4 regions of the Bacillus sp. Hm123 genome follow, and region 2 is predicted to be linked to each of the others. Evidence: predicted binding sites of a transcription regulator. Region 2 holds the regulator's gene; each other region holds the start of a gene.
What was found. Region 2 encodes CtsR, which represses protease genes until heat stress. Its sites were predicted from a motif close to ATGGTCAATAAAGGTCAAACA; they were not measured.
Positions count from the first base shown of each region.

Region 1: a site for CtsR is predicted at 3,459-3,479, ahead of ACSVDJ_RS06065 (ATP-dependent Clp protease ATP-binding subunit). Genes of this name have one in related genera too.
Region 3: a site for CtsR is predicted at 6,193-6,213, ahead of clpB (ATP-dependent chaperone ClpB). Genes of this name have one in related genera too.
Region 4: a site for CtsR is predicted at 4,387-4,407, ahead of clpP (ATP-dependent Clp endopeptidase proteolytic subunit ClpP). Genes of this name have one in related genera too.

Region 1 covers NZ_CM200277.1:1,157,951-1,166,123, reverse strand. The annotation lists gene ACSVDJ_RS06095 (SDR family oxidoreductase) at 1-325, opposite strand, end outside; gene ACSVDJ_RS06090 (phosphocarrier protein HPr) at 590-856, opposite strand; gene ykzS (protein YkzS) at 980-1,174, opposite strand; gene ACSVDJ_RS06080 (YkvS family protein) at 1,389-1,571, shown strand; gene ACSVDJ_RS06075 (CPBP family intramembrane glutamic endopeptidase) at 1,699-2,307, shown strand; gene ACSVDJ_RS06070 (YkvI family membrane protein) at 2,344-3,366, opposite strand; gene ACSVDJ_RS06065 (ATP-dependent Clp protease ATP-binding subunit) at 3,545-5,671, shown strand; gene ACSVDJ_RS06060 (M3 family oligoendopeptidase) at 5,703-7,397, opposite strand; gene ACSVDJ_RS06055 (MarR family winged helix-turn-helix transcriptional regulator) at 7,414-7,857, opposite strand; gene ACSVDJ_RS06050 (bifunctional metallophosphatase/5'-nucleotidase) at 7,880-8,173, opposite strand, start outside.
Region 2 covers NZ_CM200277.1:92,534-100,706, reverse strand. The annotation lists gene ispD (2-C-methyl-D-erythritol 4-phosphate cytidylyltransferase) at 1-133, opposite strand, end outside; gene ACSVDJ_RS00550 (PIN/TRAM domain-containing protein) at 148-1,236, opposite strand; gene radA (DNA repair protein RadA) at 1,337-2,710, opposite strand; gene clpC (ATP-dependent protease ATP-binding subunit ClpC) at 2,800-5,235, opposite strand; gene mcsB (protein-arginine kinase McsB) at 5,256-6,311, opposite strand; gene mcsA (protein-arginine kinase activator protein McsA) at 6,302-6,853, opposite strand; gene ACSVDJ_RS00525 (CtsR family transcriptional regulator) at 6,869-7,330, opposite strand; rRNA gene rrf (5S ribosomal RNA) at 7,485-7,600, opposite strand; rRNA gene ACSVDJ_RS00515 (23S ribosomal RNA) at 7,795-8,173, opposite strand, start outside.
Region 3 covers NZ_CM200277.1:973,958-982,130, forward strand. The annotation lists gene ACSVDJ_RS05105 (fumarylacetoacetate hydrolase family protein) at 1-39, shown strand, start outside; gene ACSVDJ_RS05110 (YisL family protein) at 114-464, shown strand; gene ACSVDJ_RS05115 (alpha-amylase family glycosyl hydrolase) at 660-2,162, shown strand; gene ACSVDJ_RS05120 (YajQ family cyclic di-GMP-binding protein) at 2,216-2,707, opposite strand; gene ACSVDJ_RS05125 (Cof-type HAD-IIB family hydrolase) at 2,783-3,592, opposite strand; gene ACSVDJ_RS05130 (metal-sulfur cluster assembly factor) at 3,759-4,067, shown strand; gene ACSVDJ_RS05135 (Crp/Fnr family transcriptional regulator) at 4,336-5,028, opposite strand; gene ACSVDJ_RS05140 (undecaprenyl-diphosphate phosphatase) at 5,231-6,043, opposite strand; gene clpB (ATP-dependent chaperone ClpB) at 6,226-8,173, shown strand, end outside.
Region 4 covers NZ_CM200277.1:3,060,479-3,068,651, reverse strand. The annotation lists gene ACSVDJ_RS16165 (NUDIX domain-containing protein) at 21-479, shown strand; gene rapZ (RNase adapter RapZ) at 501-1,394, shown strand; gene mgfK (gluconeogenesis morphogenetic factor MgfK) at 1,391-2,356, shown strand; gene whiA (DNA-binding protein WhiA) at 2,402-3,346, shown strand; gene ACSVDJ_RS16145 (HPr family phosphocarrier protein) at 3,369-3,632, shown strand; gene clpP (ATP-dependent Clp endopeptidase proteolytic subunit ClpP) at 3,726-4,325, opposite strand; tRNA gene ACSVDJ_RS16135 (tRNA-Arg) at 4,551-4,622, shown strand; gene hsdR (type I restriction-modification system endonuclease) at 4,891-8,097, shown strand; gene ACSVDJ_RS16125 (hypothetical protein) at 8,119-8,173, shown strand, end outside.

The sequences.
Region 1 (8,173 bases), 1.1 Mb from region 2:
GTGGCCCACCAGCATTATTGACTAAAATATCAATCGTGCCAAATGTCGCTACTGTTCGTTCGACTAGCTGTTTAATATCTTCCACTTTCGTAATATCACACGCAGCATACTCGATTTTTCCGGACGACTCCTTCTGTAAGTGACCCTTTACTTCTTTCAGCTTCTCATCATTACGGCTCGCTAGCATAATATTAGCTCCACCTTGTGCTAACTTCTCAGCGATCGCCCGACCTAGCCCTTGACTAGAGGCAAGAATTAACGCTGTCTTTCCTTCAAAAGAAATATTCAAGAAAACCCCACCCTTTCCTAAAGTTACATTAACCATTATAATGTAATTTGAATTTTCTTTCAGTTTTTATTTTTTTGTCCTAAACAAAAAAGGCTGCCTCTAATAAAGAAGGCTAACTCCGAACAACGATATCTATTAAGATATTCGTATCGGTGACCAGCCCTCTTTATGAGGCAGCTTCGATCAAATAAGGGAAAAATGAGAATGAAACTATGGTTTCAGCTATTTCATGAGCTGTTATGTATACATTACCCTCATTTTTCTTACATAAACATATGAAAACAGATGATTAGACCTATTTTATTCTGCTAACCCTTCGTTTTTCAATACATCATTAATCGTTCGTAAAGCATCTTGCTCATCGCTTCCTTCTGCACTAATCACAATTTTGGAATGTTGACCAATTCCAAGCGACATAACACCCATAATTGATTTTAAATTCACTTTCTTCCCTTTAAATTCTAGCGCAATTTCACTAGAAAATCTGCTAGCTGTTTGAACTAATAAAGTAGCTGGACGTGCATGAATGCCCGTTTCTGCTGTGACAGTAAATTGTTTCTCCACCATTTCTCATTTCACTCCTTTTTTGTATAAAAAATAGATGTAGCATTACATTACAAGAAAAGCGTCCTATGTGCAATTAGTTAGAAAAATGATTATTGCCTTTTTATTGAGAATATGATAACCAAGTTAACTTCTCGCTTCCTCCAAATAATAATAGATGACAGAGCCTCCCCGTTGAGCAACACCTCGAAAATGCTTAAAGTCCTCTCTACTAACTAGCACATGTTGAAAACTAAGGAACTGTTCTTTATTTATTTGAAAGTGCTCGATCTCGCCATTTTTTAATTGATCTAACATATTTGAAGCCTCTTCTATCGTCACCGTCGCCACCCCTTTCTGAATTTTAAATAAATTTATACATATCACTTTACTCTTTTACAAAAATAAGGCAAACTGTGAAGTAATACTCTTGAATGATCCCTATAATAACGATCGGTTTCATTCTACTACGTAATTCTAAAAAGATTATGAGTAAACGTCAAGAAACACCTAATAAGTAACCTTTTCTATATTTATACGTGAAGGAGAGACAGAGATGACGAAAGCAGAAGTTGGTAATATCATTGAATTCAAAAATGGCTTACAAGGAATCGTTGAAAAAGTAAATGAAAATTCGGTGATCGTCGATTTAACGATCATGGATAATTTTGATGACTTAGAGCTAGAAGAGAAAACGGTCGTCAATCATAAAAATTACACCATTGTTAATTTTTCATAATATACAATCTACTAAAAAAGTCTGTCCCCCCGGGGGGGCAGACTTTTTTCTGTCAAAACTTATTCATTACAATTTAAGCCGCTTTTTGTTAAAATAATGGCTGTAGTAAAGAAAGGAGTTTGACACAATGACAGTTCTTAAAGATTGGCGGTTAGCTGTCAGCCTTGTACTAGCACATATTTTGCTTTATATTACTTTTTCTGACCGTGATATATTTTGGTACATATATACAGCTGCAAACCTTTTTTTCATTAGCTTTGTAATCATAAATGAGAAAATTGATGATAAACAAAAGACTACTAGCTTTATTAAGTATGGTTTGTTATCAGGGCTTCTTCTGTATCTGTTGTTTTGGATTGGACATTTGTTGCTTCCCGTTCTTCCTTTTTCCCTAGAAAAACAAGTGACCTCTATGTATAAATGGTACTCTCCACAATTTTCTTGGCACTATATCGTGCTTTTATTAGTGTTTATTCCTGGAGAGGAATTATTTTGGCGAGGATTTATTCAAAAGCGTCTCTCCAACCATTTTAATGATTTAACAGCGATATTAGTGAGTGCGTCTTTGTATGCGTCCATCTTTATATATTCTGAAAAAATCGTATGGATGCTTGCTGCTTTAGTAGCTGGCTTGTTCTGGGGAGCTTTGTATGCTTGGAAACGTAGCATCCCAACATTAATTATTTCTCATTTAGTGTTTGATTTATTGTTAATTATTTTCCTTCCACTTCATTAACAATGACTAAAAGCAGGCGTCTACCGTCTGCTTTTATTATTTTTTCCACAATAATAGCAGAAAAACTAGACCGATCCATCCAAACAGCGGATATAGAAAAGCTAACAACGTACTATAGGAAATTTGACTAAGAATCCATCCACTCGTAAAGATGACCGCAAAAAGAACGCTTGGCCCCCAGTTCACCCGTCTCTCTAGCTGTTGCTTTAGCCCATAAGCATTGCCGACCACCGAAGTAAATATTTCTCCGTAGATTAAGATGGCATATATATAATGAAAAGTCGGCATATATACCTCTACTACCTTTGCCATCGGAATTTCATATGAAGTGAAATTATCTATTTGAACAAGGCTCATATGACTGGCCATCAACAGCAGCATTAAAGCCACTCCTCCAAGAAAAGCGCCTCGTTTAATCACCTGCTTGTCCTTGATTTCATAAGCAAGTGGAACTAACACTGCTTGTGCTAGCGTTAAATTCAGAGCTGTATAAACGAAAGGAGCTGTCCACATTTTCCATGTCCAATCGTCACCTTTACCTACTAATAGGCTCTCAAAAAAAGAAGGACTAACCACCGCCTCTGTTGCTAGTCGAAAATGAAATAACAACATAAGTGGAACTACGAATACATTTACAGCTAACAGCCCTTGTATCCCTCTCGTCATAATTGAAAATCCAACAAAAATCGTTAAAAGAATGCCGACATTTGCTGGCCACTGAAGCCTTTCTTCAAATAGAGCACCTGCCCCTGCAAGCATCACTCCTAGAACACCAATCAACATAACAAACTGTATAGCTGTCACAACTTTCCCTAACTTTTCCCCAAAAAGAAATTGATTAAATTCTTCAAAGGAAGAAGCTTGCCATTCAATAGCTGTGAGCATCATTTTCGCTCCAAGAAAAATAAATAATAGTCCGCTAATGACAATACTAATCAGTCCGTAAAAACCAAATTGTGAAAAGAACTGCACAATTTCTTTACCAGTAGCAAAACCAGCCCCGATGACAGTCCCTACATAAACTGCTGCTACCTGGCAGGCACCGCTCCAAGTTCTCACTATGCATCCCTCACTTCTTCACCATTACTTCACTTTATGCTTGTCAATTGATATTAAGAAGAAAAAAGCAGCAACTTCAAACAAAACCCTTGAAAGTCAAAAAAGGTCAAAGTATAATACGGATATAAGGTCAAAGATAGTCAAAGTCAAAACTAACTAATAAAGGGGTTGAAACTAGATGTTATGTCAAAACTGTCAACAAAAAAGAGCGAATGTGCAATTACGAATGAATGTGAACGGTCAAGAGAAACAAATGCTGTTATGCTCAACATGCTATCAAAAAAATAAACAAACCATTGGTCAGTCCTTTCATTCACAAGGATTTGGACACTTCCCGATGAATGAGTTCTTTAAAGAATTTAGCACTCAAAAAGCAGAGCAAATGAACGTACCACCAAAAGAGACAAATAACAGTAACAACGGCTTTCTTGACCAATTCGGACGAAACTTAACGAATATGGCCAAAGCCGGTATTATTGATCCAGTCATCGGGCGTGAGCAAGAAGTAAAACGAGTCATGGAAGTATTAAATCGCCGCAACAAAAATAACCCCGTTTTAATCGGGGAACCAGGGGTCGGAAAAACAGCGATCGCTGAAGGACTTGCCCTTAAAATAGCAGAAGGCGACGTACCAGCTAAATTAAAAGGCAAAGAAGTCTACTTACTTGACGTGGCTTCACTCGTTGCCAATACAGGAGTTCGTGGTCAATTTGAAGAAAGAATGAAACAATTAATTACAGAACTGCAGCATCATAAAAATATCATTCTTTTCATCGATGAAATCCATCTACTTGTCGGAGCTGGCTCTGCAGAAGGTTCAATGGATGCCGGAAATATTTTAAAACCAGCACTTGCCCGCGGGGAACTTCAATTAATCGGAGCGACAACATTAAAAGAATACCGCCAGATCGAAAAAGATGCGGCACTCGAACGCCGCTTCCAACCGGTACAAGTCAATGAACCATCTGTGGAAGAAGCGATCAATATTTTAACAGGGTTACAAAAACGATACGAAGATTTCCATGAAGTCACCTTTACGAAAGAAGCGATTGAAGCTTGCGTTGTTCTTTCTAACCGTTATATCCAGGATCGATTCCTTCCAGATAAGGCGATTGATTTAATGGATGAAGCTGGATCAAAATTAAACTTAACGATTAACACGCAAGATACAGAAACGATCCAACAGCGACTAACAGAACTATCAAAAGAAAAAGAAGCGGCTCTGCAAAAAGAAGAATACGAAAAAGCGGCGAAGCTTCGCGATGAAGAAACGAAACTAGAAGATCAGTTGAAACGAACAGAAGGATCAACAGAACGACCTGTCGTAACACTTGAGGAAATTCAATACTTGATCGAACAAAAAACAAGTATTCCAGTTGGAAAGCTACAGCAAGATGAACAGCAAAAAATGCAGCATTTAGAAGAAAATCTTGCAAAGAAAGTAATTGGCCAAGCAGAAGCTGTTCAAAAAGTGGCGAAAGCGATTCGTCGCAGTCGTGCCGGGTTAAAATCCAAAAAACGCCCGATTGGCTCCTTCCTATTTGTCGGTCCAACAGGTGTCGGAAAAACAGAATTAACAAAAACATTAGCAGAAGAATTATTCGGCTCAAAAGACGCAATGGTTCGTCTCGATATGAGTGAGTACATGGAGAAGCATAGTGTATCGAAGTTAATTGGTTCTCCTCCTGGATATGTTGGTCACGAAGAAGCTGGACAATTAACAGAAAAAGTTCGCCGTAACCCATACAGCATTATTTTGCTAGATGAAATCGAAAAAGCCCATCCTGATGTACAGCACATGTTTTTGCAAATTCTTGAAGATGGTCGCTTAACAGATAGCCAAGGAAGAACCGTCAGCTTTAAAGATACGGTCATCATTATGACAAGCAACGCTGGGGTCTCTACAAAAAGGATCACAGTAGGATTTGAAAAGAGTACTACTTCGAATGAAAACTCAATCTTAGATTCTTTAAGCAACTTCTTTAAACCAGAGTTTCTAAACCGCTTTGACAACATTATTGAGTTTCAAGCGCTAGATAAAGATCACTTATTACAAATCGTTGACTTAATGCTTGCAGAATTAAGTGACACCTTACAAGAGCAACAAATGGCACTGCAAGTCTCAGATGCAGTGAAGCAGAAGTTAAGTGAACTCGGCTACCATCCGGCATTCGGCGCTCGTCCTTTACGCCGCGTCATTCAAGAACAGCTAGAAGATCGCATCGCTGACTTTATTTTAGATCATCCAGAAGTGAAGCAATTGCAAGCAGTGATGAAAGAAGACCAAATCAAAATCACAGCGTAATCTAAAAAAGTGCCCAAGTTTGGGCACTTTTTTAGATTACTTTGTCGCTTCTTTCTTCTAACCATTTTTCAATTGGCTGTAACACAGAGGCAATACATCCTTCTTCAAAAGGTGACATTAGATTTGCTTTTGCAACGATGTCAGTAAAAGAGAGACTGCCTCCGATTTGACAAATTGCCACATAGTCCTTCCATGCTGCTTCTCGATCCTCATCCATGCGCTTCCAAAATTGCAGGGCACATACTTGAGCTAGCGTATAGTCAATATAGTAAAAAGGCACATCGTATATATGGCCTTGACGTTGCCAAAAACCACCCGCTTCTAAATATGGAATCCCATCATAATCGCGATGCGGCAAATAGTCTTTCTCGATTTCTTTCCACACTTGCTTTCGTTCTGCAGGTGTAAGGGACGGTTGTTCATACACTCGATGCTGGAATTCATCGACAGCTGCTCCATAAGGCAAAAATAAGATCGCTTCGCTTAAATGAGCATACTTATACTTTTCCGTATCTTCTTTGAAAAACAGTTCCATCCACGGCCAAGTAAAAAATTCCATGCTCATCGAATGAATTTCGCACGCTTCATACGTTGGCCATAAGTATTCAGGTACAGAGAAATCTCTGCTGCAGTATACTTGAAAAGCATGTCCCGCTTCATGCGTCAATACATCAATATCTCCAGATGTACCGTTAAAATTGGCGAAAATAAATGGCGAGCGGTAATTATGCATATACGTACAATAACCACCACCGGCTTTCCCTTTTTTCGCTTCGAGGTCCATCAATTGACGATCGAGCATAAACTGAAAGAACTCCGCTGTTTCAGGTGATAATTCTTCATACATTTTCTTTCCGTTTTTGACGATCCAGTCGGCGTCCCCTTTTGGCTTGGCGTTCCCTGTCGTAAATCGATACGCTTCATCATAAAACTTTAAAGAATCCACATCAATTCGCTTTTTCTGTTCACTTCTTAATTTCGTTGCTAACGGAACGATATGCTGTTTAATTTGCTCTCGATAGCCTTTGATCATCGAAGCATCATAATCAACTCGATTTAAACGATAATAGCCAAGTTCAGTGAAATTTTCAAATCCAAGCTTATGAGCCATTTCTGTTCTGACTTTCACTAATTGATCATATAGCTCATCAAACTTCTCTTCATGCTCAGCAAAGAAGGAAAAGCGAGCTTCCACTGCCTGTTTACGGAGCGTACGATCAGCGACTTCCGCATAAGGTTCTAGCTGGGCTAACGTAAGGGTTTCGCCATTAAACTCAATTTGAGCCGAAGCGACCAGTTGAGTATATTGCGAAGACAGCTTGTTTTCTTTCTCAAGCAAAGGGATAATGTCTTTAGAAAAAGTTTTCACTTGCGCTTCCGCTGTGGCAAATAGTTGCTTCCCTAACGCTTTTTCAAGTTCAGGACGATGGCTAGAAGCAAGCAACGCTCGGTTTAATTTAGACGAGATCTCTTCTATTCTCGGTGACATTTCATCCATATAAGCTTGTTCTTGTTGATAAAATTCATCCGTCGTATCAATCGTATAACGAATGTAGCAAAGGTCTACCATCGTGCTCATACGATTGCGGATTTGATTGATTTTATTTAACAGCTCCATCTGTTCAGTCGCTGTCTGTGCTTCTGCAACACGTTGAAGCAACTCATCTGTTTGAATCGCTGCTTCTTCAATATTCGGTCGTTCATATACATACTCGGTAAACTTCATCCTAATCCCCTCTTTCTCACGATAGATCTTTAATCGACACTCCTAGCTTTCGGATTAAAGCAATCGCTGTCTCTTTTTCTTCTTCTGATAATATGTTCATTAATTGATGAATATTTTCTTCATGCTGAGGGAAAATTTCGTCAATTAACTGTCTACCTTGATCTGTTATTTCCGCACGGATGACCCTGCGATCCTTCTCATTCGTTTTGCGAGCAAGCAAGTTTTTCTTCTCTAGCTTGTCAACCACATATGTAATACTCCCACTTGCCATTAAAATTTTATTGCCAATTTGCTGCAAGGGCTGAGGGCCTTTATGATATAACAGTTCTAGCACGGCAAACTCTGTCGGATTTAACCCTGACTCATAAATGTATTCATTCACTTGTTCATTGATGACTTTCGTCGCCCTTGATAATACAATAAATAATTTCAAAGATTGCTTGTTTTTTTCATAATTCATACGTTCCCACTCATTTCTTTACTTACACGGAAGGAGTAATAACTGTCCAATTGTTATTCACTTCCGCTGTTATCGTTCCACGTTTACGAATATAGGCGGAAAGAAGCTCCGTCATATCGGTTTGTATTTCCTTTATAACCTTTTTCCCTTTAAACATCAAGTAATCCCCGCCCCCACCTGCACGGTAATTATTCATAACTACTTTATATAATTGATCACTCTGAAGCGGTTGCCCATGATAGGCTGCCTCGGTTATTCGACTGCCTGGTGAACGCGTGAGATCAATCGTGTATTCAATCCCTTCCCACATATCATA
Region 2 (8,173 bases):
CTGGGTCCTTTTCAAATACTTCTAATGTATGAATAATGACCGGGCGGTCTTGTAACGAAAGTAGCAGCTTGTTACGATCTGCTTTCATCCGCTTTCCTTGACCTGCTGCCGGAATCACTACTTGATACGCCATCCTTCGATTCCCCTTTAAAGCGCTTTTTCAATCATTTTCGGTTTAGCAAAAATCATTCGTCCCGCTGATGTTTGTAGCACACTTGTTACTACTACATCGATATGCTTGCCAATATAGTCTCGCCCTTCTTCTACAACGATCATCGTACCATCGTCCAAATAGGCAATCCCCTGCTTCTGCTCTTTCCCATCCTTAATGACAAGCACATGCATTTCCTCGCCAGGAATGACTAAAGGCTTGACCGCGTTGGCTAAATCGTTAATATTCAACACTTGGACTTTTTGGAGCTCACACACTTTGTTTAAATTAAAATCATTCGTCACAACGATTCCGTTCATTTCTTTCGCTAGCTTTACAAGCTTGCTATCGACTTCTTGAATATCTTCAAAATCTCGCTCAATAATCTCCACATCAACCGGGATATCTTTTTGAATACGATTTAAAATATCTAACCCTCTTCGTCCTTTCGTTCGCTTCAACGTGTCAGAAGAGTCCGCAATATGCTGTAACTCCTCAAGGACAAATTGAGGAATGATCATACATCCTTCCAAAAATCCCGTTTGACAAATATCTGCAATCCGCCCATCAATAATCACGCTTGTATCTAAAATTTTATAAAGCCGCTTCGGTACTACTGGCTCCTCAGCAACTTCTTTTTTCTTTGCACCTTTATTGATCGAGAAAAGGCTAATAATCTCATCTCGCTTTTTAAGACCTACTTGAAATCCTAAATAACCAAGTAATATCGTTAAGAGAATCGGTACTACCGTATCCACGAGTGGAATTTCAACAGAATAGAGGGCATTCCCCGCCAAGAAAGCTACAATTAACCCTAAAATCAAACCTAAACTTCCAGAAAGAATGTCCGTCAATGGAGCAGTAACAATACGATCTTCTAACCATTTCACAAAGTGAACGATATGATCAATGGCCCAAAAAGTTAGCACATAGAAAAGCACTGCTCCTAATATAGCTGCCGCATACGAGTTATTAATTAAGTGCACTTGATCTAATTTAATTAATTGTAATAAGTCCGGAATCAAAATAATACCTAGTGTACCACCTAAAATAATAAACCCCGCCTGTACAAGACGTTTTAACATCCTACTTTCACCTCCTCATATTATTATAAACACTTTTTTCCACTTAAAACCGTTTTTTTGAAAAAACTATTTTTATTTATTTTTATAAATCTTAAAATAGTTATTTACCAAAAATAATTTTGAGAGCTTCGTTAACGGTAGAGACTGCCGCTATTTCTACGCCTTCAGGTACTTTCCATCCACCTAGGTTATTAGCTGGTACAATAATTCGAGTAAACCCTAGCTTAGCGGCTTCAGAGACTCGCTGTTCAATTCTTGATACTCTCCTCACTTCACCTGTCAATCCAACCTCTCCAATAATACAATCAGTCGGATTTGTTGGCTGATCACGAAAGCTTGAAGCAATGCTCACAGCAATCGCTAGATCAATCGCTGGTTCATCTAATTTTACCCCACCAGCCACTTTTAAATACGCATCTTGATTCTGCAACAATAAGCCCACTCGCTTTTCAAGTACCGCCATTAAAAGTGTCACACGGTTATGATCCATGCCTGTTGCCATTCGACGAGGGTTTCCGAACACAGTGGGTGATATGAGTGCTTGGATTTCAACAAGAACGGGGCGTGTTCCTTCCATTGAGGCAACAACAGTGGAGCCAGATGTACCTTGAGAACGTTCTTCTAAAAAAATTTCCGATGGATTCGCTACTTCTTCTAGTCCATCTTCCTTCATTTCAAAAATACCCATTTCATTTGTAGAACCAAAACGATTTTTGACTGCTCGCAAAATTCGGTACGTGTGATGACGTTCTCCTTCAAAATATAACACAGTGTCAACCATATGTTCCAACAATCGAGGCCCGGCAATCGAACCTTCTTTTGTCACATGCCCGACAATAAAGATCGCAATCCCATTCATTTTGGCAATTCGCATCAATTCAGCTGTACATTCACGAACTTGGGACACACTTCCTGGAGCAGACGTCACTTCAGGGTGGTACACCGTCTGGATAGAATCAATGATCACAAAGGATGGTGCTAACTCTTCAATCGCCGAATGAATAAGCTGCAAATTCGTTTCGGAATAGATGAATAGATTATCATCCTTCACCGCTAGTCGATCCGCTCGTAATTTCGTCTGCTTAATCGATTCCTCACCAGAAATATATAACACTTTACTTGCTTTAGCACTCAGCTGTGAAGAAACTTGTAATAACAACGTCGATTTCCCGATTCCTGGATCTCCTCCAATTAAGACGAGCGACCCTGGTACAACACCGCCACCTAGCACTCGGTTAAATTCCTGTAAATCCGTTGTCACCCTTGGCTCTTGGACTGTTTCTACTGCTGACAACTTAGCCGGCTTTGTAGAAACCGTTGTTTCTGAATGCATAAATGTCCGCTTTGGCGTACCAGTAATCGATACTTCTTCAACCATTTGGTTCCACTGACTACAACCAGGGCATCTTCCCATCCATTTCGGTGACTCATAGCCACATGACTGACAAATAAATTTTGTTTTCTTCTTCGCCATATCTTGTTCCTTTCTAATATTACCTTATATTCATCAAATTTAAAAAAAGGATGCACTATGAATTCTTGTTGTGCATCCTTTCCTCTTAATTAAAAAGCGGATGGTTCCTTTATTTTCACGACAAATTCATTATTATCAACATCGACGATCACATGTTGACCCGTTAATACTTTTCCTTTTAATAACTCTTCGGATAAGCGATCTTCCACTTGCTTTTGCAACGCACGACGCAGCGGACGAGCTCCGTACTCTGGATCGTACCCTTCATCGGCAATTTTTTCTTTCGCCTGATCGGTTAGCTCAACGATAATATCTTGCTCCTTCAAGCGACTCGTTAACTGATCAGACATCAATGTTACAATTTCTTTCAAATGCTTTTTCTCTAAAGCATGGAACACAATAATTTCATCAATCCGGTTAAGGAATTCTGGTCGGAAGGCACGTTTTAACTCTTCCATCACTTTGCCCTTCATATCTTTGAAATCTTGCTCTCCATCTTGAATATTAAAGCCTACATATTTATTGCGTTTCAGTGATTGAGCTCCTACATTGGACGTCATAATCAGTACCGTGTTACGGAAGTCTACTGTGCGTCCCTTAGAATCTGTTAAACGACCGTCCTCAAGCACTTGCAATAAAATATTAAATACATCTGGATGCGCTTTTTCGATTTCGTCTAATAAAACAACGGAGTATGGTTTGCGACGAACTTTTTCCGTTAGCTGGCCGCCTTCTTCATAACCGACATACCCAGGAGGTGAACCAACCAAACGAGATGTTGAGTGTTTTTCCATGTATTCAGACATATCAATGCGAATCATCGCATCCTCATCACCGAACATTGATTCAGCTAACGCTTTTGCTAGTTCCGTTTTACCGACACCCGTTGGTCCTAAGAAAATAAATGAACCAATTGGTCGCTTCGGATCTTTCAAACCAGCTCTTGCACGACGAACTGCTTTAGAAACAGCTTTCACTGCTTCTTCCTGTCCGATCAGACGAGAGTGTAGAATTTCTTCTAAGTTTAACAGTTTTTCTGTTTCTGTTTGAGCAAGTTTAGAAACTGGAATGCCGGTCCAGCTAGAGACAACAATCGCAATATCTTCAACGGTCACTTCACTGTTTTCTTTTCCTTGCTTTTCTTTCCAACTGTTTTTCGTACGCTCTAGCTCTTCACGAAGTTTTTGCTCTGAATCGCGCAAAGATGCCGCTTTTTCAAACTCTTGACTTTGGACAGCTGCATCTTTTTCGTTTCGAATACTCTCTAACTTCACTTCCAATTCTTTTAAATTTGGAGGTGTTGTAAAGGAGCGTAATCGAACTTTAGAACCCGCCTCATCAATTAAGTCAATCGCTTTATCTGGAAGAAAGCGATCTGAAATATATCGATCCGACATTTTTACAGCCGCTTCAATCGCTTCATCCGTGATGGATACACGGTGATGCGCTTCATAGCGATCTCGTAATCCTTTTAAAATCTGAATGGATTCGTCTAATGTTGGTTCGTCTACTTGAATCGGTTGGAAACGACGCTCAAGCGCAGCATCTTTTTCGATATATTTCCGATACTCATCTAGTGTAGTTGCACCAATACATTGCAGTTCCCCGCGAGCTAAAGATGGTTTTAAAATGTTAGAAGCGTCAATCGCGCCTTCTGCTCCACCTGCACCAATGAGTGTATGCAATTCATCAATGAATAAAATGATATTTCCTGCCTGACGAATTTCATCCATTACTTTCTTTAAACGATCTTCGAATTCGCCGCGATATTTCGTACCAGCCACAACCGTCCCCATATCTAATGTCATAACTCGCTTATTACGGAGAGTTTCCGGCACTTCATTATTAATAATTTGCTGAGCTAAACCTTCTGCAATAGCTGTTTTCCCGACGCCTGGCTCACCAATTAACACCGGGTTATTTTTCGTTCTTCTACTTAACACTTCAATAACTCGTTGAATTTCTTTACTACGGCCAATAACGGGATCTAGGCTACCTTCTCTCGCGATCACCGTTAAGTCTCGTGCTAGACTATCAAGCGTCGGCGTATTCACACTAGATGCTGCTCCCCCTTGATGTCCATTAGCTTCATTGCTGCCTAATAATTGAAGAACTTGCTGACGAGCCTTATTTAAGCTTACCCCTAAATTACTGAGAACTCGCGCCGCCACGCCTTCTCCTTCTCGAATCAACCCGAGCAGAATATGTTCTGTTCCGACATAAGAGTGACCTAGCTTTCTTGCCTCATCCATTGATAATTCAGTTACTTTTTTTGCACGAGGAGTGTAATGGACTGTTTGTGCGCTTCCTTCTCCTCGACCAATCAATTTCTCCACTTCTTGCTGGATTTTCTCCGAGCTAAGTCCAAGCCCGTACAAAGCTTTTGCCGCAATTCCTTCTCCTTCTCGCACTAATCCTAAAAGAATATGCTCTGTTCCTATATTGCTATGCCCAAGACGAATTGCTTCATCCTGTGCTAGTGCTAAAACCTTCTGAGCTCTTTCAGTAAATCGACCGAACATCATGTCCATCCATCTCCTTTACATCAACAGTTTTCTTCCATTTTGAGCCGCTCGCGAATAAGAGCCGCTCGTCTAATATCTCTTTCTTCTGGATGAAGAACTTCACCAGCATACTGTTGTAAAAATCCCGGTTGTGTTAAAATCATTAACTCATTTAAAATGCTTTTTGAAATGTGTTTAATATATCCAATATCAATTCCAAGTCTCACATCGGAAAGACATTGAGCTGCTTCCTTTGTTTCAATAATTCGCGCATTCGTTAAAACGCCATATGAACGAAAAACTCTATCTTCCAAACGGATAGCAGAAGTACTCATTAACATTTCTCTTGCCGAGTGTTCTTGTGCAATTAGTTGATGAACTACACTCAATAAGTCTTCCACAATATCAGCTTCAGATTTCCCAAGTGTAAGTTGGTTAGAAATTTGAAATATATTCCCTAACACTTCGCTACCCTCACCATAAATTCCTCTAACAACTAATCCCAATTGATTAATTGCCGGAATAACTCGATTAATCTGTTGGGTTAATACTAAACCAGGAAGATGCATCATCACGGATGCTCTTAATCCCGTTCCAACATTCGTTGGGCAACTCGTTAAATAACCTCTTTGTTCATCAAAAGCAAACTGCACTTGCTCTTCAATCGCATCATCAATTGCATTCGCTTTTTCTAACGTTTCTTTTAATTGTAACCCAGGTGACAAGCATTGAATTCGAATATGATCTTCCTCATTAATCATGACGCTAATATCTTCCACTTCAGAGAGGAGAACCGCCCCATAAGGAGAGGAATCTGCTAGTAGAGGGCTTATTAAGTGCTTCTCTACTAATACTCTTTTTTGCAAGGAAGACAACTCTTTCATTGTAAGTAGCTCGACAGGAGAATAAGATTGTACAGCCTTAGTAATCTCTTCTGTCATTTCCACTGCTTCTTCAGCTGTTGAAAAAACAGGAAATTTATATTGTGCCAAATTCCTAGCTAAACGAATTCTAGAACTTAACACAATATCAGATTGAGGGCCTTCACTGCTCATCCATGAGCTAGCAGCCTGATTAATAAATCTTTCTAGAGACATGAAGACTCTCCTCCTTCAAAATGTAAATTTTTTTCGAGGGAGCGAATTTTGTCTCTTAGTTCAGCTGCCTGCTCAAACTCTTCGTGCATAATTAACTGTTGAAGTTCCTCTTTAAGAACTCCTATTTCTTTTTTCAATTGAAGAGTTCCGCCTGCTCTTTGTGGAATCTTCCCTACATGCACATTATTACCATTTTGAAGCCTTTTTAAAATGGGATCTAATTGCTCACTAAACGCTTCATAACAATGAGGACACCCAAACTTACCCATATTAACGAATTGCTGAAAGGTTACTTGACAATGATCACATTTCAATGGCTTTTGTTGTGGATATTGAGCGGGCTTTGATGAAAAAAGAGAATCGAGATTAAACAAGCCGCTAAGCAAATTGTTGATAGAAAATTGAGGATGACCACTGAGCATATATTGTTCTCCTCTTTCCCGTGCACACCTTTCACATAAATACAGTCCTGTTTTTTCGCCATTTATTGTTTTAGTAACATGCAAGTTAGCTGGACTTTCTTTACATTCTTGGCAAATCAAAAGAGATCCCTCCTTTTATTTGTATTTCAATGCCATTAACATAGCTATGATCATTCTTGCCCTGAGTTCATCTCGACTAGGAAGTTCTATATCCAAAACAGAGCGATCCGTCACACTTATCATTATTTTTGCTTCTCGATTTGAAATCACTTCTTCTTCTACTAAGCGAGAAAGAATATCATCAGCATTCGCCTGTGAAATCCGCTTCCCAACAAGTGCAATTATCTGATCAATTAAATCCTGTTGATCATGAACTTGCACTTTAATAATTCGAATGTATCCTCCACCCCCTCTTTTACTTTCAACAATATACCCTCTTTCAATGGTAAAACGAGTATTAATGACGTAATTAATTTGCGAAGGGACGCATTGGAACTTATCAGCAATTTCATTTCTTTTTATTTCTACTATTTCGCTACCGCTTGTTTTCAACACTCTTTTCAAATAATCCTCAATGATATCAGATATATTTCGCACCAATACCTCCTCCATTTCTGACTTTGACTATATTTGACGTTAATTATACATGATGAAGTTTGTTTATGGCAATTTATATGTATAGATTAGCATGAACCAATTTATATTTTCCCATACTAAAAAAAGAACAGCATAAGCTGTTCTTTTGGTTGGTGCCTGGCAACGTCCTACTCTCACAGGGGGAACCCCCCAACTACCATCGGCGCTGAAGAGCTTAACTTCCGTGTTCGGTATGGGAACGGGTGTGACCTCTTCGCTATCGCCACCAGACTATAAAGTTTGAAAGAGTTGTTCTTTCAAAACTGGATAATAAGTATTGTAACCTTGCAAATCGCCTATTGGTGTATCTATTTCTAGCTCCGGCTCCTAGACATTCGAGTCAAATAACCTGCCGCTTACAAGACTAACGTCTTTCCAGCGTCAGAACATTTGCTTGTCATGTCTGAACAGTCGCCTCTGCTTTATTGGTTAAGTCCTCGATCGATTAGTATTCGTCAGCTCCACGTGTCGCCACGCTTCCACCTCGAACCTATCTACCTGATCATCTTTCAGGGATCTTACTAGCTTGCGCTATGGGAAATCTCATCTTGAGGGGGGCTTCATGCTTAGATGCTTTCAGCACTTATCCCGTCCGCACATAGCTACCCAGCGATGCCTTTGGCAAGACAACTGGTACACCAGCGGTGCGTCCATCCCGGTCCTCTCGTACTAAGGACAGCTCCTCTCAAATTTCCTGCGCCCGCGACGGATAGGGACCGAACTGTCTCACGACGTTCTGAACCCAGCTCGCGTACCGCTTTAATGGGCGAACAGCCCAACCCTTGGGACCGACTACAGCCCCAG
Region 3 (8,173 bases), 880 kb from region 2:
GTTGAAAAAGTCGGTACTTTACAGAATAATGTTCGCTAAAACCGAACCTTTACTTTTCTTCCAATTCCCGAACGTGTTACTATGAGGAGGGTGAGAAAGGAGGGGGAGGAAACGTGGAAGCTTTATTTTTTAACAGTACCCATTTACATATTACAACATGGGTGATTGCGGTTATCTTGTTTTTTATCGCGCTTGGAAAATATTCAACAGGTGCACATATGGGGTTAAGACTATTGTATATTCTTGTGTTAGGCACAGGCTTATTGCTTTTCATAAAACATCATTCGATCGATGACATGCTGTATGGTATGAAAATGCTTGCCGGTATTTTAACGATTGGTCTAATGGAAATGGTGTTAGTACGCAAGAAAAAAGGCAAAGAGACAAGCAAAGTGCTAGTTGGTGCAGTTTGGTTGCTAATTATCACTATTTACTTAGGGTTCAAATTGCCAATGGGATTATAAACTTCTTAGTTTAATATGTACGAGAGCCTAGCTTCTTTACTGAATAGTGGAGAAGCTAGTTTTTTTTGATTTTCTCGTGACCACGCCAATATTTGTATTTTTATTGAATTTTCTTTATTGTGATTTGACGTAATGTGTACAAAAGCGTAATCTTAAAAGCGATATGATCATTTTTAGATACGGGGGGAAGCGGAAGTGAAAGGAAGGTTGTGCTCGCTTATACTGTTACCGTTTCTTCTTTTATATGCCTTTCCTGTTAGTGCGGCAGAAAAAGAAGAACGTAAATGGCAAGATGAAACCATGTATTATTTAATGGTGGATCGCTTTAATAATGGTGATAATCAAAACGATCAGGAAGTTAATAATAATGATCCTTCAGCTTATCAAGGTGGCGATCTTGCAGGAATCATTGGTAGGATGGATCATATAAAGGATATGGGATTTACAACGGTGATTTTAAGTCCTGTTTTTCAAAATGAAAAAGCTGGCTATCATGGCTACTGGACGACCGATTTTTATAAAATGAATAAGCAATTTGGCACGATGAAAGAGCTGAAAAAGCTAGTCAATGAAGCACATGAACGTGATTTGAAAGTGCTGGTCGACCTTCCGTTGACGCGTGTGAGCACAGCTCATCCTTGGACGAAAGATGATCAAAAAGCCGATTGGTTCACTAATAAACGTGAAGCCGCACCTGAGAAATGGCTTGGGGAAATGGCGACACTTAATTTAGAAAATAAGGCAGTAACGAAAGAACTCATTCAAGTGGCGAACTATTGGAGCGAGCAGGCAAAGATTGATGGCTATTATTTAAGCGATGCGACGTATGCTCCTGTCTCTTTTTGGGAAGATTTCTCTAAAGGATTGAATGAAGACATCTATTTGCTTGGTGAAAACAGTCAAGACGTGAGTGTAAGTAAGCTTGCACAATACCAAAAAGCTGGCTTAGATGGAATGATGAATGGGTCTATGATGTCTCCATTACGTGAACAATTTAAAAATGTGAACGAAAGCTCGAGCGAAACTCCGAACCTTTTAAAAGAAGTAGAAGCTTCATGGAAAGATCCGCAATTATCTGCTCATTATTTAGATACGAATAAGACGGCAAGATTTACTCGTGATATCGTTCAGGAAAATATGTTCCCAGGCACTCGTTGGATGCTCGCTTTAACCTATCTTTATACGGTTCCAGGCACACCGGTTGTCTATTATGGATCTGAAATCGCTCTTGATGGAGGAGAAGGGGTAGAAAATCATGGCCTCATGAACTTTAGAATCGATAAAGAGTTGATTGATTATATGAAGAAAATTGGCGACCTTCGTCAGCAATTACCAGCTTTGACGAGAGGTTCATATGAGCCGCTATATGAAAAAAATGGCATGGTCGTTTTTAAGAGAGAACATCAAGATGAAATGCTCATTGTAGCGATCAATAATACAGATGAGACACAAAAAGTAACGATTCCAGCTAAAGAGCTTGCGAATGATAAAGAATTACGAGGTTTACTTAATGATAATTTATCGCGAGCAGAAAATGGGGAATTCACGATTATCTTAGATCGAGAACAATCAGAAGTATTTGCTTTGACTGAAAAATCAGGAATTAACATTTCGTTTATTGCTGCCTTAGCGGCTGTGTATATTATTTTTATAGTATTTATCTATCTTGTTTGGAGACGTGGAAGAGCAGCGAGATAAGAAAAAGGCTTCGAAGCTTACAAGAGCTTTGAAGCCTTTTTTGAGATGAAAAATTAGCGGAAGTTGACAAATTGAACGTCTACTGGCAAATCAGCTCCACGAACCGCTGCCATCACTTGCTGCAAATCATCTTTGTTTTTGCCAGTCACGCGCATTTGATCATCTTGAATTTGAGATTTCACTTTTAAGCTGCTTTGCTTAATAAGGGTATTAATTTTTTTCGCTGTATCTTTATCGATACCTTGTACCATTTTCGCTCGTTGTCGAACCATACCTCCTGATGCACCTTCTACTTTTCCATAGTCTAGGTTTTTGATAGGAACGGATCGTTTAATTAATTTACTGATTAAAACATCTTTCACTTGCTCTAACTTATAATCATCATCGGATACGATCACAAGCTCTTCTTTATCGAGCTTGATTTCGCTTTTGCTACCTTTGAAATCATAACGTGTTTGAATTTCTTTCATCGCCATTTGAATCGCATTCGTTACCTCTGAAAAGTCTACTTTAGAGACAATATCAAATGAATTTTCTTTCGCCATAGGAACCTCCAGCATTTAAGTATTTACTACTCATTATAATGGAAGGCTATGTAACCAGCAAATCTATCTTTACTATTACAACCCTAGCCGATCTTCTAAAAAGACGGCGATTCCATCCTCTTCGTTCGTTAACGTGATTTCATTGGCGATGTTTTTCAATGGAGAGATGCCGTTGCCCATAGCGACGCCGACCCCGGCATATTCAATCATTTCTAAATCGTTATCTTCATCCCCAAAAGCGATGATGCGTTCTTTCGGAATGTGAAGGTCAGCCGCTGCTCGTTGGATACCAACTGCTTTATTTAAGCCAGCCTTTACTAATTCAATGACGTGCCAAGGGGCGCCCCAGCGACGATGGTCAATTAATTCGGCGTGAACGTCGCTTAAATGCTTACGAATATTCGGCACATGCTCTTCAACAGCATGAATCAGCAGGCATGTGGGATGCTCTGTTAATGCGCGTCGAAGATCTCCTGTTGTAACGGTAGGGTTTCCCATGCTAAAGACGTCAATCAGTCGTTCATCATGATAATGGAAGTATAAATTGTCCATTACTTCGGCAACAATATTATGGAAATTAAAATCATGGCAAGCTTCCACAATTTCAATCGCTGTCTTTGCATCCATCGGTTCATGATACATTCCCCAAGCATCATTTCTTGGATGATGAACGAAGGCGCCGTTAAAGTTCACGATCGGAGTCGTTAAACCGAGCTCTTTATAGTAAAGCTCACTGGAGCGATAAGGACGGCCGGTGGCAATCATCACTTCGTGTCCTTGCTCCATGGCTGTTTGAAGTGTTTGTTTCGTTCGAGGAGAAATTGTTTTGGCATCGGTAAGCAACGTTCCATCTAAATCTAATACAATTAAATGCTTTTCAGTCATCAAGCGGCACTCTCCTTTTTCTATATGTTTACTTCTTTAGTGTACGCTTTAATAAATCAATATGTCCAATAGGAAAGCTATCAATAATTATAAGCGTAAAGGGTGATAATTGATTCTTCCTTTTGTTATAGTAGAAATAGTGAAATAGAAAGAGGAGGGAAAATGTATGGATCAAGATTTAAAAGAAAACATTATGGGAGCGTTGGAGCAAGTTATCGACCCAGAGTTAGGTATTGACATTGTCAACCTTGGTCTTGTATATGATATTGATATGGAAGAAGACGGAAAGACGATTGTCACGATGACATTAACAGCAATGGGATGTCCGCTAGCAGGTGTCATTGTCGATCAAGTGAAAGCTGCATTGGCTGACATTCCTGAAGTGAAAGAGACAGAAGTGAATATCGTTTGGAATCCGCCATGGACGCGTGACAAAATGTCTCGCTATGCCAAAATTGCTCTTGGGATTCAATAAGAATGCCTTGGCTTAGAAGGCGTTAGGCAAAAAATAAAAAGGATGTAGCTACAGAATAAAGTAGTTGCATCCTTTTTATTTGCTTGTCGTGTCTGGGCAGTTGGCTCCGCTTTTCGGCTAGTCTAGCTCCAGGCGCCAACGACTAGTGGGCTTCTGCACTCCTCCTTGCGATAAGTCAACATCGATTCACTAACGTTCATCGTGTTTCCTTTATCTCGTGCGGATTGCTCCAGCCCATACGTCGTTAAACGGCGCCTTCCGCTTTTGATTAGTCAATTTGGCATATTTCTATTGGGCAGTTTTCACAGTCGATTTCTTTTTTTAAGTATCCAATGTTGTGAATGATTAATTGGCTTTTTTCGATGGACAGAACATTTTTTTTGCGGAGGTCGCTGAACATTCGATTGACGACTTCGCGTGATGTGCCGCAGAGGTTAGCGATTTCTTGATTCGTTAATGTAACAGTAATACGGACTCCTTCTTCGGTCTGTTCTCCGAATGTGTTGCTTAATCGAATGAGCGTAGAATATACGCCACCTTTTTTTCCATGTAAAATTAAGTCGCGCAATTTTGATTGCATTTTTCGGTTGTCTAATTGGGTATATTGGAGCCAACTCATCATTAATTTAGGGTCAGAGGAAATTGCTTCTTCCAGTCGTTTTTTAGTCATAACAAGAGCTTCACCATTTTCTAAAGCTTTTGCGTTATACGAGTATTGTGTGTCCCCGTTAAATAGGGAGAATTCGACGATGATATCATTTTTTCCACAAATGCGCAGTGACAATTCACGGCCATCAGGGACTACTTTACTAATTTGTACTTTTCCACTTAACAGTAGAAAAAGCTCTTTTGCTTCTGTTGCTTCTTGGAACAAGTAATCTCCTTTTCGGAAGAGTTTTACAGTGTTCTCTTCTTCAAATAATTGGACAAACTTTTCTGAAAGAGAAAGGCATCTATTCATCTGATTCTCCTTCTGTAAACAAATTTAATAACACCTATTTTAATAGTAAAAAAAGTAATAAACAACCCAAGAGGCAAAAAAAGTATTTTATTTCTATAAATGGTACAAAAGTTTTGTGAATTAAGTCGTGGTGCTTCTGTTGGAAACACGAGATAATAAGTGGAAAGGGAGACCAAGTAAAATGGTCTCCCTCGTTTGGTGATTAGATGAAGAAAAGTACAAGTGGTCCGACGATAAAGCAGTAGATGGCAAAATACTTTAAGTTTCCTTGAGCCATAATATTCATAAACCACTTTAGTGAAAAGTAAGACATAACAAATGAGCCGATAAAGGCAAGCGCATAAGGAATCGCTAGTTGAGCAAGCTGTGGATCACCTAAAATGTCTGAAAAGCTTAAAATCGCTCCGCCAAGACTAACGGGAATAAACAGCAAGAAAGAAAAACGAAGTGCCGTTTCTTGCTTCATTCCTAGCCCCATCGCCGCCACAATCGTTGCACCGGAACGGCTAATTCCAGGAATTAAGGCAACAGCTTGAGCAAAGCCGATGATTAACGCATCTCTTAATTTCATATCGCCATCATTTTTACGTCCGCGTAAGTTACGAATGGTCCATAATGCAATCCCGGTAATAATTAACGTGATAGCCACCGTACGAGCAGAAGATAACTTGTCTTCAATGAAATCGCCAAAGACCACACCAATTACCCCAGCTGGGATCGTCGCAATAATTAAATAGACGATAAACATAAACTCAGAACGATCATCTGGATTTTTCGTTTTCACATAGCTTAACCCATTAGTTGCAAGGCGAATAATATCTTGACGATAAATCGCCAACACGGCAAGTAAGGAAGCGGTGTTCACCATCAATTCAAATGTTAAACCTTTAATTTCAATTCCGAAAAAGTGTTTCGCCAACTGCAAATGTCCACTTGATGAAATCGGGATCGGTTCTGTAAATCCTTGAAACATTCCTAACAATAAATATTTTAATAACAAAATAGCATCATTCACGGTCATAAACCTCCAACAAATAGTTAACCTTCATCATTTAACACTAAAGAAAGGGAAACTGTAAAGTATTTTGGTTGGTATCCCCTTTTTTCTCCAATTATCAGCATATCACTTTACAAGTTTGTTGGTAAACAAATATAATTATGAAAAAGGTCAAAAAAGGTCAAAAGAGGTGAGGGATATTGGATACGGAACGGATGACGCATTCTTTGCAGCAAGGGTTAGCTGATGCCCAAACGCTTGCGAAAGAGCGTGAACATACAGAAATTGATCTGTGCCACTTATTGTTGGCATTAGTGAACAAGCCGGACAGCTTATTGATCAGAATTATGGAACGTGCCGGAAGTAGTGCTGCGAACTGGAAGGCTTTTTTAGAGGAGCAACTAGCAAAAAAGCCAGTCATTTCAGGAGCGGAGGTTCAATACGGAGCTTATTTATCTGCTAGTGTACAAACGTTGATGCAAACGGCTGATCAGGTGAAAGAAGCATGGGGAGATGAATATTTATCAGTTGAACATATTACCCTTGCTTTAGCCGATACAACCGACTATGAAATGAAGCAATTTTTCACGAGAGAAGCTTTAATGAAAGAGAAAATAGAAAAGGCTATTCATGAAATAAGGGGGAATCAAAAAGTGACATCTCAACATCCGGAAGCGAGTTATGAAGCGTTAAGTAAATATGGACGTGATTTAGTAGAAGAAGTTCGGTCAGGAAAGCTCGATCCCGTCATTGGGCGTGATCAAGAAATTCGCCATGTCATTCGTATTCTCTCTAGGAAGACAAAGAATAATCCCGTATTAATTGGCGAACCAGGTGTAGGGAAAACGGCGATTGTCGAAGGATTGGCTCAGCGGATTGTTCGTAAAGATGTACCCGATGGATTGAAAGATAAGACGATCTTTTCACTCGATATGAGTTCTTTAATTGCTGGTGCGAAATTTCGCGGGGAGTTTGAGGAGCGATTGAAGGCTGTGCTAAATGAAGTAAAGAAAAGCAATGGTCAGATCTTGTTGTTTATCGATGAAATTCATACGATTGTCGGTGCGGGCAAGACAGAGGGAGCTATGGATGCTGGCAATATGTTAAAGCCGATGCTTGCGCGTGGAGAGCTTCACTGTATCGGAGCGACAACGTTAGAAGAGCATCGTAAATATATTGAGAAAGACCCTGCACTTGAGCGTCGTTTTCAACAGGTGCTTGTACAAGAGCCAACAGTAGAAGATACGATTTCCATTTTACGAGGCTTGAAGGAGCGCTTTGAAATTCACCACGGAGTGAATATTCACGACCGAGCGATTGTTGCTGCTGCTACATTATCGAATCGCTACATCACAGATCGTTTTCTACCAGATAAAGCGATTGATTTAGTCGATGAAGCGTGTGCAATGATTCGAACTGAGATTGATTCGATGCCAAGTGAGCTTGATGAAGTGACTCGTCGGGTGATGCAGTTAGAAATTGAAGAGGCGGCGTTGAAAAAGGAAAAAGATCAAGCGAGTAAAGATCGCCTCATTCAGTTACAAGAAGAACTGGTTAATTTAAAGGAAAAAGCGAATGAAATGCGAGCAAGATGGGAAACGGAGAAAGAAGCGATTCACCGCGTACAGGAAAAAAGGGAACAGCTTGAGAAGTTAAGACGTGAGCTAGAAGATGCAGAAAATCGCTACGATTTAAATAAAGCAGCTGAATTACGCCATGGCAAAATTCCAATGATGGAGAAGGAGCTTCAAGATTTGGAAAAAGCAATGGTTGCCTCTGAAAATAATGAACATCGTCTATTAAGAGAAGAAGTGACCGATGAAGAAATCTCCTCCATTGTTTCGCGTTGGACAGGCATTCCAGTGACGAAGCTTGTGGAAGGGGAACGAGAAAAGCTGTTGCGTCTTGAGAGCATTATGCATGAGCGTGTTGTCGGACAAGATGAAGCGGTTCAACTCGTTAGCGATGCCGTGTTGCGAGCACGTGCGGGCATTAAAGATCCAAACCGTCCGATCGGCTCGTTTATTTTCCTCGGTCCAACAGGAGTAGGAAAAACAGAATTGGCGAAGACGCTAGCGCACACGCTATTTGATAGCGAAGACCAAATGATCCGAATTGATATGTCAGAGTACATGGAAAAGCATGCGG
Region 4 (8,173 bases), 630 kb from region 2:
TCGGCTTGAGGTGATCAATTGTGCAACGTGTAACAAATTGTTTATTGTTAAAGGATGACAAAATTTTATTGCTGCAAAAGCCACGCCGAAACTGGTGGGTTGCTCCCGGTGGAAAGATGGAAGCTGGGGAATCGATCAGAGATGCGGCTATTCGTGAATTTCGGGAAGAGACAGGTATGTATTTACGCAACCCGAATGTGAAAGGAATCTTTACTTTTACGATTAAAGAGAAGGATGAAATTATTTCCGAATGGATGATGTTCACCTTTTTTGCAACGGAAAGTGATGGAGTAAATATTGTAGAGAGTGAAGAAGGAAAGCTGGAATGGCATGCGATCGATATGATTAAAGAGCTTCCAATGGCAGAAGGAGATCGTCATATCCTTGAGTACATGATTCATGGATCTGGCATTCTTTATGGAGCCTTTACATATACACCAGACTTTACTCTATTATCTTACCGATTAGATCCAAGCTAGAAAAAGGAGAGGAGAAAGAACATGAACACAAATGTGGGAAACGATGTGCAATTAGTCATTATTACCGGGATGTCTGGCGCTGGGAAGACCGTCGCGATTCAAAGTTTTGAAGACCTTGGCTTTTATTGCGTCGATAATTTGCCGCCGATGTTGCTGCCGAAATTTTTGGAGCTTATGAAGGATGCGAATAATCAAATGAATAAAGTAGCCGTCGTGATGGATCTGCGCGGACGCGAATTCTTTGATGATTTAATTAAGTCGTTGGATGAAGTGATCGAAATGGCCGAGTTAACGCCAAAAGTACTATTTCTTGACGCTGAAGATTCCGTACTCGTTCGCCGCTATAAAGAAACAAGGCGTTCTCATCCACTGTCTCCAACTGGCTTGCCGTTAGATGGAATTCTCCAAGAACGCGAGCTGTTAGAGGAGTTAAAAGGTCGAGCGCAGTTCATTTACAATACATCGGAAATGAAACCGAAAGACTTACGTGAAAAAATCTTAACCGAGTTTTCATTAAACAAAAAGTCCGTCTTTACTGTAAATGTGATGTCATTTGGCTTTAAGCACGGTTTACCAATCGATGCGGATCTCGTCTTTGACGTTCGTTTTCTACCGAATCCGCACTACATCGATCATATGAGACCGCGAACAGGGCTTGAGGAAGATGTCGCGACGTACGTATTAAAATGGAGTGACACGCAGAAATTTTTAGAAAAAACGATTGATTTATTAACATTTATGCTTCCACATTACAAGATGGAAGGAAAATCTCAGCTCGTCATTGCGATCGGATGCACAGGAGGACAGCATCGCTCTGTCGCTTTATCGGAATATCTCGGTAACCATTTCTCTAAGGATTATGAGACGCGCATTACACACCGCGACATTAATAAACGCAAGGCGAAAAAAGTATGAAAAATCAGCAACAGCCAAAAGTCGTGATTATCGGTGGAGGCACAGGTCTATCTGTTTTGCTTCGCGGCTTGAAGAAGCATCCCATCGATTTGACGGCGATCGTGACGGTAGCGGATGATGGCGGCAGCTCTGGCCGTTTGCGTAATGAGCTTAACATCCCACCTCCTGGGGATATCCGCAATGTGCTCGCCGCTTTATCGGATGTGGAACCGTTACTAGAAAGTATGTTCCAACATCGTTTTAGTACTAAAAATGAACTATCGGGCCACTCGCTTGGGAATTTAATGATCGCTGCCATGACTTCGATCACAGGTGATTTTGTACATGCTGTTCAAGAAATGAGCCGCGTGCTTAATGTCCGTGGAAAAGTGTTGCCTGCGGCGAATCAAAGCGTCGTCCTTCATGCTGAAATGGAAGATGGTACGGTCGTATCCGGCGAATCGAAAATTCCTTACTCAGGAAAAAGAATTAAGCGCGTGTTTTTAACACCGGGGGATATACAGCCTTTGCCTGAGACGATTCGAGCGATTCGAGAAGCCGACTTAATTATCGTCGGACCGGGAAGCCTGTATACAAGCATTTTGCCGAACTTACTCGTTCCGCAAATTGGAGAAGAAGTATGCAATGCGACAGCGCGAAAAGTGTATATTTGTAATTTAATGACCCAGGCTGGCGAAACGCTCGATTTCACCGCAAGCGATCATGTAAAAGCAATTTATGACCATATGGCCTGTGCTTTTATCGATACGATCCTCGTTAATAACGAGCCGATCCCGACACAAATTCAAGAGAAATATAAAGAAGAGCTGGCGAAACCAGTCGTATATGATATTGACCTCTTGAAATCATTAGGGCTCAACGTCATTTTTGATGATATCGTCACTAGAGAAAAGGGCATGATTCGTCATGACACCAACAAAGTGGCGGACATCTTATCGAACTTAATTAAAGAAAAAAAATAAACCTTATACTATAGAACGAGCATCTCAGATAGGGGGGTGTCTCATATGTCTTTTGCTTCGGAAACGAAAAAAGAACTAACGACCGTTGAAGGAAATAGTTGCTGTACGAAAGCGGAACTTTCTGCGCTTATTCGAATGAATGGATCACTTTCATTTTCCAATCGCTTACTTGTTGTGAATATTCAAACAGAGAATGCGGCGATCGCTCGAAGAATATACGTGTTATTAAAGAAAAACTATGAAGTGGAAGTAGAACTGCTCGTTCGTAAAAAGATGAGGTTGAAAAAGAATAACGTCTACATTGTTAGACTAAAGGAACAGACAAGAGAAATATTAGACGATTTAGCGATTATTGAAACCGGCTTTTCCTTTGTTCATAACATTTCGGCCAAGCTGATTGAGAATCAATGCTGTAAACGTGCTTACTTACGAGGAGCCTTCCTTGCAGGTGGGTCGGTAAATAACCCAGAAACGTCTTCTTATCATTTGGAGATTTTCTCCCTATATCAAGAACATAATGAGGCTCTGAGTGAACTGATGAATGTCTTTGATCTCAATAGTAAAACATTAGAGCGAAAGAAAGGGTTTATTACCTATTTAAAAGAGGCAGAGAAAATCACCGAATTTTTAAACATTATTGGTGCGCACAGTGCCTTGCTTCGTTTTGAAGATGTCCGCATTGTCCGCGATATGAGAAACTCGGTGAACCGACTAGTTAACTGTGAAACCGCTAACTTGAATAAAACGATTGGTGCAGCTCTGCGCCAAGTTGAAAATATACGCTATATCGAAGAAACAGTTGGCCTACAAGTATTGCCAGATAAACTGCGCGAAATTGCCGAACTGCGAGTGACGCATCAAGATGTCACATTGAAAGAACTGGGAGAAATGGTATCTGGAGGGAAAATTAGCAAATCAGGTATTAACCATCGTCTTCGTAAAATAGATGAAATCGCTGACAAAATTAGAGCAAGCGAACCGATCGAATAAGTAAGAAGAGGGGGGAAACAAAGTGGTTGAAAAAACAACAAACGTGCAATTGAAGATGGGACTTCAAGCGCGTCCAGCAGCCTTATTTGTGCAGGAGGCCAATCGCTTTTCTTCGGAGATTTTCCTTGAGAAAGACGGCAAGAAAGTGAACGCCAAAAGCATCATGGGCATTATGAGCCTAGCGATTAACCGCGGCTGCTCCGTCACGATCTCCGCTGACGGACATGATGAACAAAGCGCATTAGAGGCATTAGTAGCCTTCGTTGAACAGGAAGGTAACTATTAAAAAACACCTGAATGATGGATCGCTCCATTGTTCAGGTGTTTTTTTGATTTATTTATCCAGCTACAGGTTCCACCGACTAGTGGACTTCCGCTTTTATTTATTTTCCGGAAGTTCGTTACGTGTAAGAATTTTATCAATCAAGCCGTATTCTAATGCACGCTCAGCTGTCATGAAGTTGTCGCGGTCTGTATCTTTAGAAATGACTTCAAGTGATTGACCTGTACGCTCAGCTAGAATTTGGTTTAGTTTTTCACGAAGGAACAAGATGCGTTTCGCAGCAATTTCGATTTCCGTTGCTTGACCTTGCGCGCCTCCGAGTGGTTGGTGAATCATTACTTCACTGTTTGGTAGGGCGAAACGTTTGCCTTTCGTTCCAGCCGCCAGCAAGAATGCTCCCATAGAAGCAGCCATACCGATACAAATCGTTTGAACATCTGGCTTAATGTATTGGATCGTGTCATAAATCGCCATACCGGCTGTAATGCTTCCACCTGGGCTGTTGATGTAGATGGAAATGTCCTTCTCTGGGTCTTCTGCTTGAAGGAATAATAATTGGGAAACGATTGAGTTTGCTACATTGTCATCAATGCCGCTTCCAAGCATAATAATGCGATCCTTTAGCAAACGAGAGTAAATATCGTACGCACGCTCTCCTCGGTTTGTTTGTTCAATAACTGTAGGAATTAGATTCATGTTCTTTCCTCCTTAAGAATGATTTTGTAAGAAAATCTTATGTAATGTTTATCATACAGTGATGGTCAATGAAGGTCAAACATTAAGCTTTAAATATTAACATTTTCTCTTTAAATATAATTTTCTAGTATGTCCAATAAAAGTCCTGCTAAACAGCACGAAATAATTGCATATTGCAATTTCTGATATATTACGCTATAATTTTGTAATGTACTTAAACATTTTGCCCTCGTGGTGCAACGGATAGCACGTGAGATTCCGGTTCTTAAGATGTGGGTTCGATTCCTGCCGAGGGCGTAATAAAATGATAATGAGTTCCTATGTTTGTAGTGATTTTTCTACGAGCGTAGGAGCTTTTTTGTGTGCCACGCAATAGAGGGGTTTTTGGGAGCGTGGGAGGGAAGTCAAGTAAGAATAAAGCTGTGATTTTATATTGATGTGCTACAAAATGAGTTCTAGTATGAAAAGACTTCGATTAACTTCACATGAATTCCACTGTTTTCCCATTTTATTTGTACTTATAGTATAATAGACGCATACAACTTTATGAAAAACGGTGATAACAATGGGCAGCAACTTTTCATTTTTTCAAGGGAAATGGGATGTACTTGCTAACTTAGGAGAAACAGCGGAGAACAATGTATATCAAGACCCTCATACAACAGTGATGAAACTACGATTGTTCGCAGAGACATTAACAAAATTTATTCTTGCTTCTGAGAACATTAAAGAGGCATACGGTACAACACAGGTAGACCGTATTAATACATTACGTCGAGAAGGCTTACTTGAGCCAGAATTAATAGATATATTTGAAGCTCTTCGTCGTAAGGGAAATCTAGCAATGCACGAAGCAGGGTATGGAAAAACAGAAGAAGCAAAAGCTTTATTGCAATTGACTTTCCGCTTGTCTGTTTGGTTTATGGAGGTATATGGTGATTGGGACTTTCAAGCACCAAAGTATATAGAACCTCAAGAACAAGTAGAACAGAGTACAGAAATGCTTCAGCAAGAATATGAAGAAAAAGTCAAAAAGCTTGAAAAAGAATTAGAAGCAATTCGTCAGAAAGCAGAAGTAGAACAAGCGGATATAAAAACCGAGCGTAAAAAGATATCCAAAAACTTTATGAGTCGACAGCAATTAACAGAAGCTGAAACACGTACGATTATTGATGGGAAACTACGTGCTGCTGGATGGGAAGTAGACACAGCTGTATTAAATCATCAAAAGAATGGAACGTTGCCAGAGAAAAATCGTAACATGGCAATAGCTGAGTGGAAGGTCGATGGGGGCAGGGTTGACTATGCGTTGTTTATCGGGCTAAAGCTTGTTAGCTTTATTGAAGCAAAGGCAAAAAAGAAAACGATTCCTAGTGCATTAGAGAGTCAAACAAAGGTTTATGCAAAAAATGTAGTACAAGTTGAGGATGAAGTTATTACACCGACAACAGGTGAATATCAAGTGCCGTTTTTATACGCAACGAACGGTCGACCATACTTGAGACAGCTTCAAGAAGAGTCAGGCATCTGGTTTTGGGATTCACGCAAACCATTAGAACATGCCCGTCCTCTTGAGGGATGGCACTCACCTGACGATTTGCAGCTTCTTCTTAGTCAAGATGATAAGGATGCACATAAACGGCTAGAGGAAGAAGATATTACCAAGTTTAGCTTACGTCACTATCAGCAAAAAGCTGTACTTGCCGCTGAAGAGGGATTAAAAGAAGCACAAAGAAGAATGCTCATTGCAATGGCAACGGGAACAGGGAAGACTCGTACAGCTATCGCTCTTATGTATCGTTTAATTAAATCAAAAAAATGTCGTCGTATTCTTTTCTTAGTTGACCGTAACTCGCTTGGAAAACAGACGGAGGACGCTTTAAAAGATACAAAAATTGAAGGCTATTCATTCGCTGATATATATGATGTCAAGTCATTAGAAGATATGTCTCCAGAAGTTGAAACGAAGGTGCATATTGCGACAGTCCAGGGAATGGTTCGGAGACTTTTCTATAGCGATAACGAAAAGCTTCCAAGTGTCGGGCAGTATGACTTTATCATTGTAGATGAAGCACATCGTGGCTATACAAGTGATAGAGAAATGTCAGAGGAAGAATTAGAATTCCGTGACCAAAATGATTACATTAGTCAATATCGACGTGTAATTGATTATTTTGATGCGGCATGTTTAGGACTTACTGCAACGCCTGCTCTTCATACAACAGAAATTTTTGGTATGCCCATTTTCAAATATTCTTATAGTGAAGCGGTTCTGGATGGCTATTTAGTTGACCATAAGCCACCTTATTTATTTAAGACAGAACTTTCACAAGTGGGAATTACGTTTGAAAAAGACGAAGAAGTAGAAGTGTATGATGTTGATAAAGGTGAGGTTATTCTTGAGAAAATGGAAGATACCGTTCATTTTGAGGTTGAGCAGTTTAATAAACGGGTGATTACTGAGCCTTTTAATCGAGCGGTTCTAAACAAATTGGTCGAATACATTGACCCGACAGGAAAAGAGAAAACTCTTATTTTTGCAGCTACTGACCAACATGCGGACTTAGTTGTTCGGTTATTAAAGGAAGCTTTCAAAGAACGTGGCGATGAAATTGAAGACGATGCCATTATGAAAATTACGGGCTATATCTACAAGCCATTAGATGCAATTAAACGGTTTAAAAATGAACGGCTACCAAATATCGTTGTAACAGTGGATTTACTGACCACAGGCATTGACGTTCCTCCAATTACAAACTTGGTATTTTTACGACGAATACAATCTCGTATTCTGTATGACCAAATGCTTGGACGTGCGACTCGTCTTTGTCCAGACATTGGAAAGACACATTTTAACGTCTATGATGCAGTGGGTATCTACGACAAATTGCAAAGTTATACAGAGATGAAACCTGTTGTAAAGAAACAAAATTACAGTATCGGTGAATTATACGAATCACTTGCTAATGCTGCTACAGAAGACGAAGCTTCTTTTTATCGTGAACAATTGGTAGCGAAAATCCAGCGTCGTAAACAAAGACTGGATGAAGAAGGAAAGCAAAAGTTTGAAGAACTGTCGAATGGAAAAAATGTGGATGAGTGGGCGCAAGAAATTCAGTCGTATACGCCACAAGAAGCAAAGCAACATAACATGTTATTTGAGTATATGGAAACGTATCGGGTAACAGGAGAGAAACGATACATCTCCAATAAGGAAGATGAAGTAACAGATGTGATTCGAGGATACGGTGAAGGAAACAAGCGACCAGAAGACTATTTAGAAGGTTTCGTTCGTTTTATCCAAGAGAATATTAATGAAATTCCCGCTCTTCATCTTATTTGCACACGACCGAAAGACTTAACAAGACAGGATTTACGAGAACTTATTACCATTCTGGAAACGAAAGGCTTTAAGCAATCTCATTTGCAAACAGCTTGGAAGCAGACAAAAAATGAAGACATTGCCGCTGATATTATCAGCTTTGTTCGTCAAGCTGCTTTAGGTGAGGCCCTTGTTGACCATGAAACCCGTATTAAGCTAGCAATGCAAAAAGTGTATTCACTGCATGATTGGACTCCAAGGCAGAAGAAGTGGTTAGAGAGAATAGAAAAACAATTACTTCAAGTGCCAGTACTTGCTCCAACATCGCATGAAGCGTTTACTGAAGAGCCATTCCGCAGTCAAGGTGGATATAAGCTGTTACACCGTGAATTTGGTGATCTCATTGATACGATTGTGTCGACAATTAATGAAAACCTTTATATAAGCTGATTCATTAGGAGGATAACTATCTTGTATAGACTTGATACAGAAAAGAATCGACTAGAAGAAATCCGAGAAACCACAT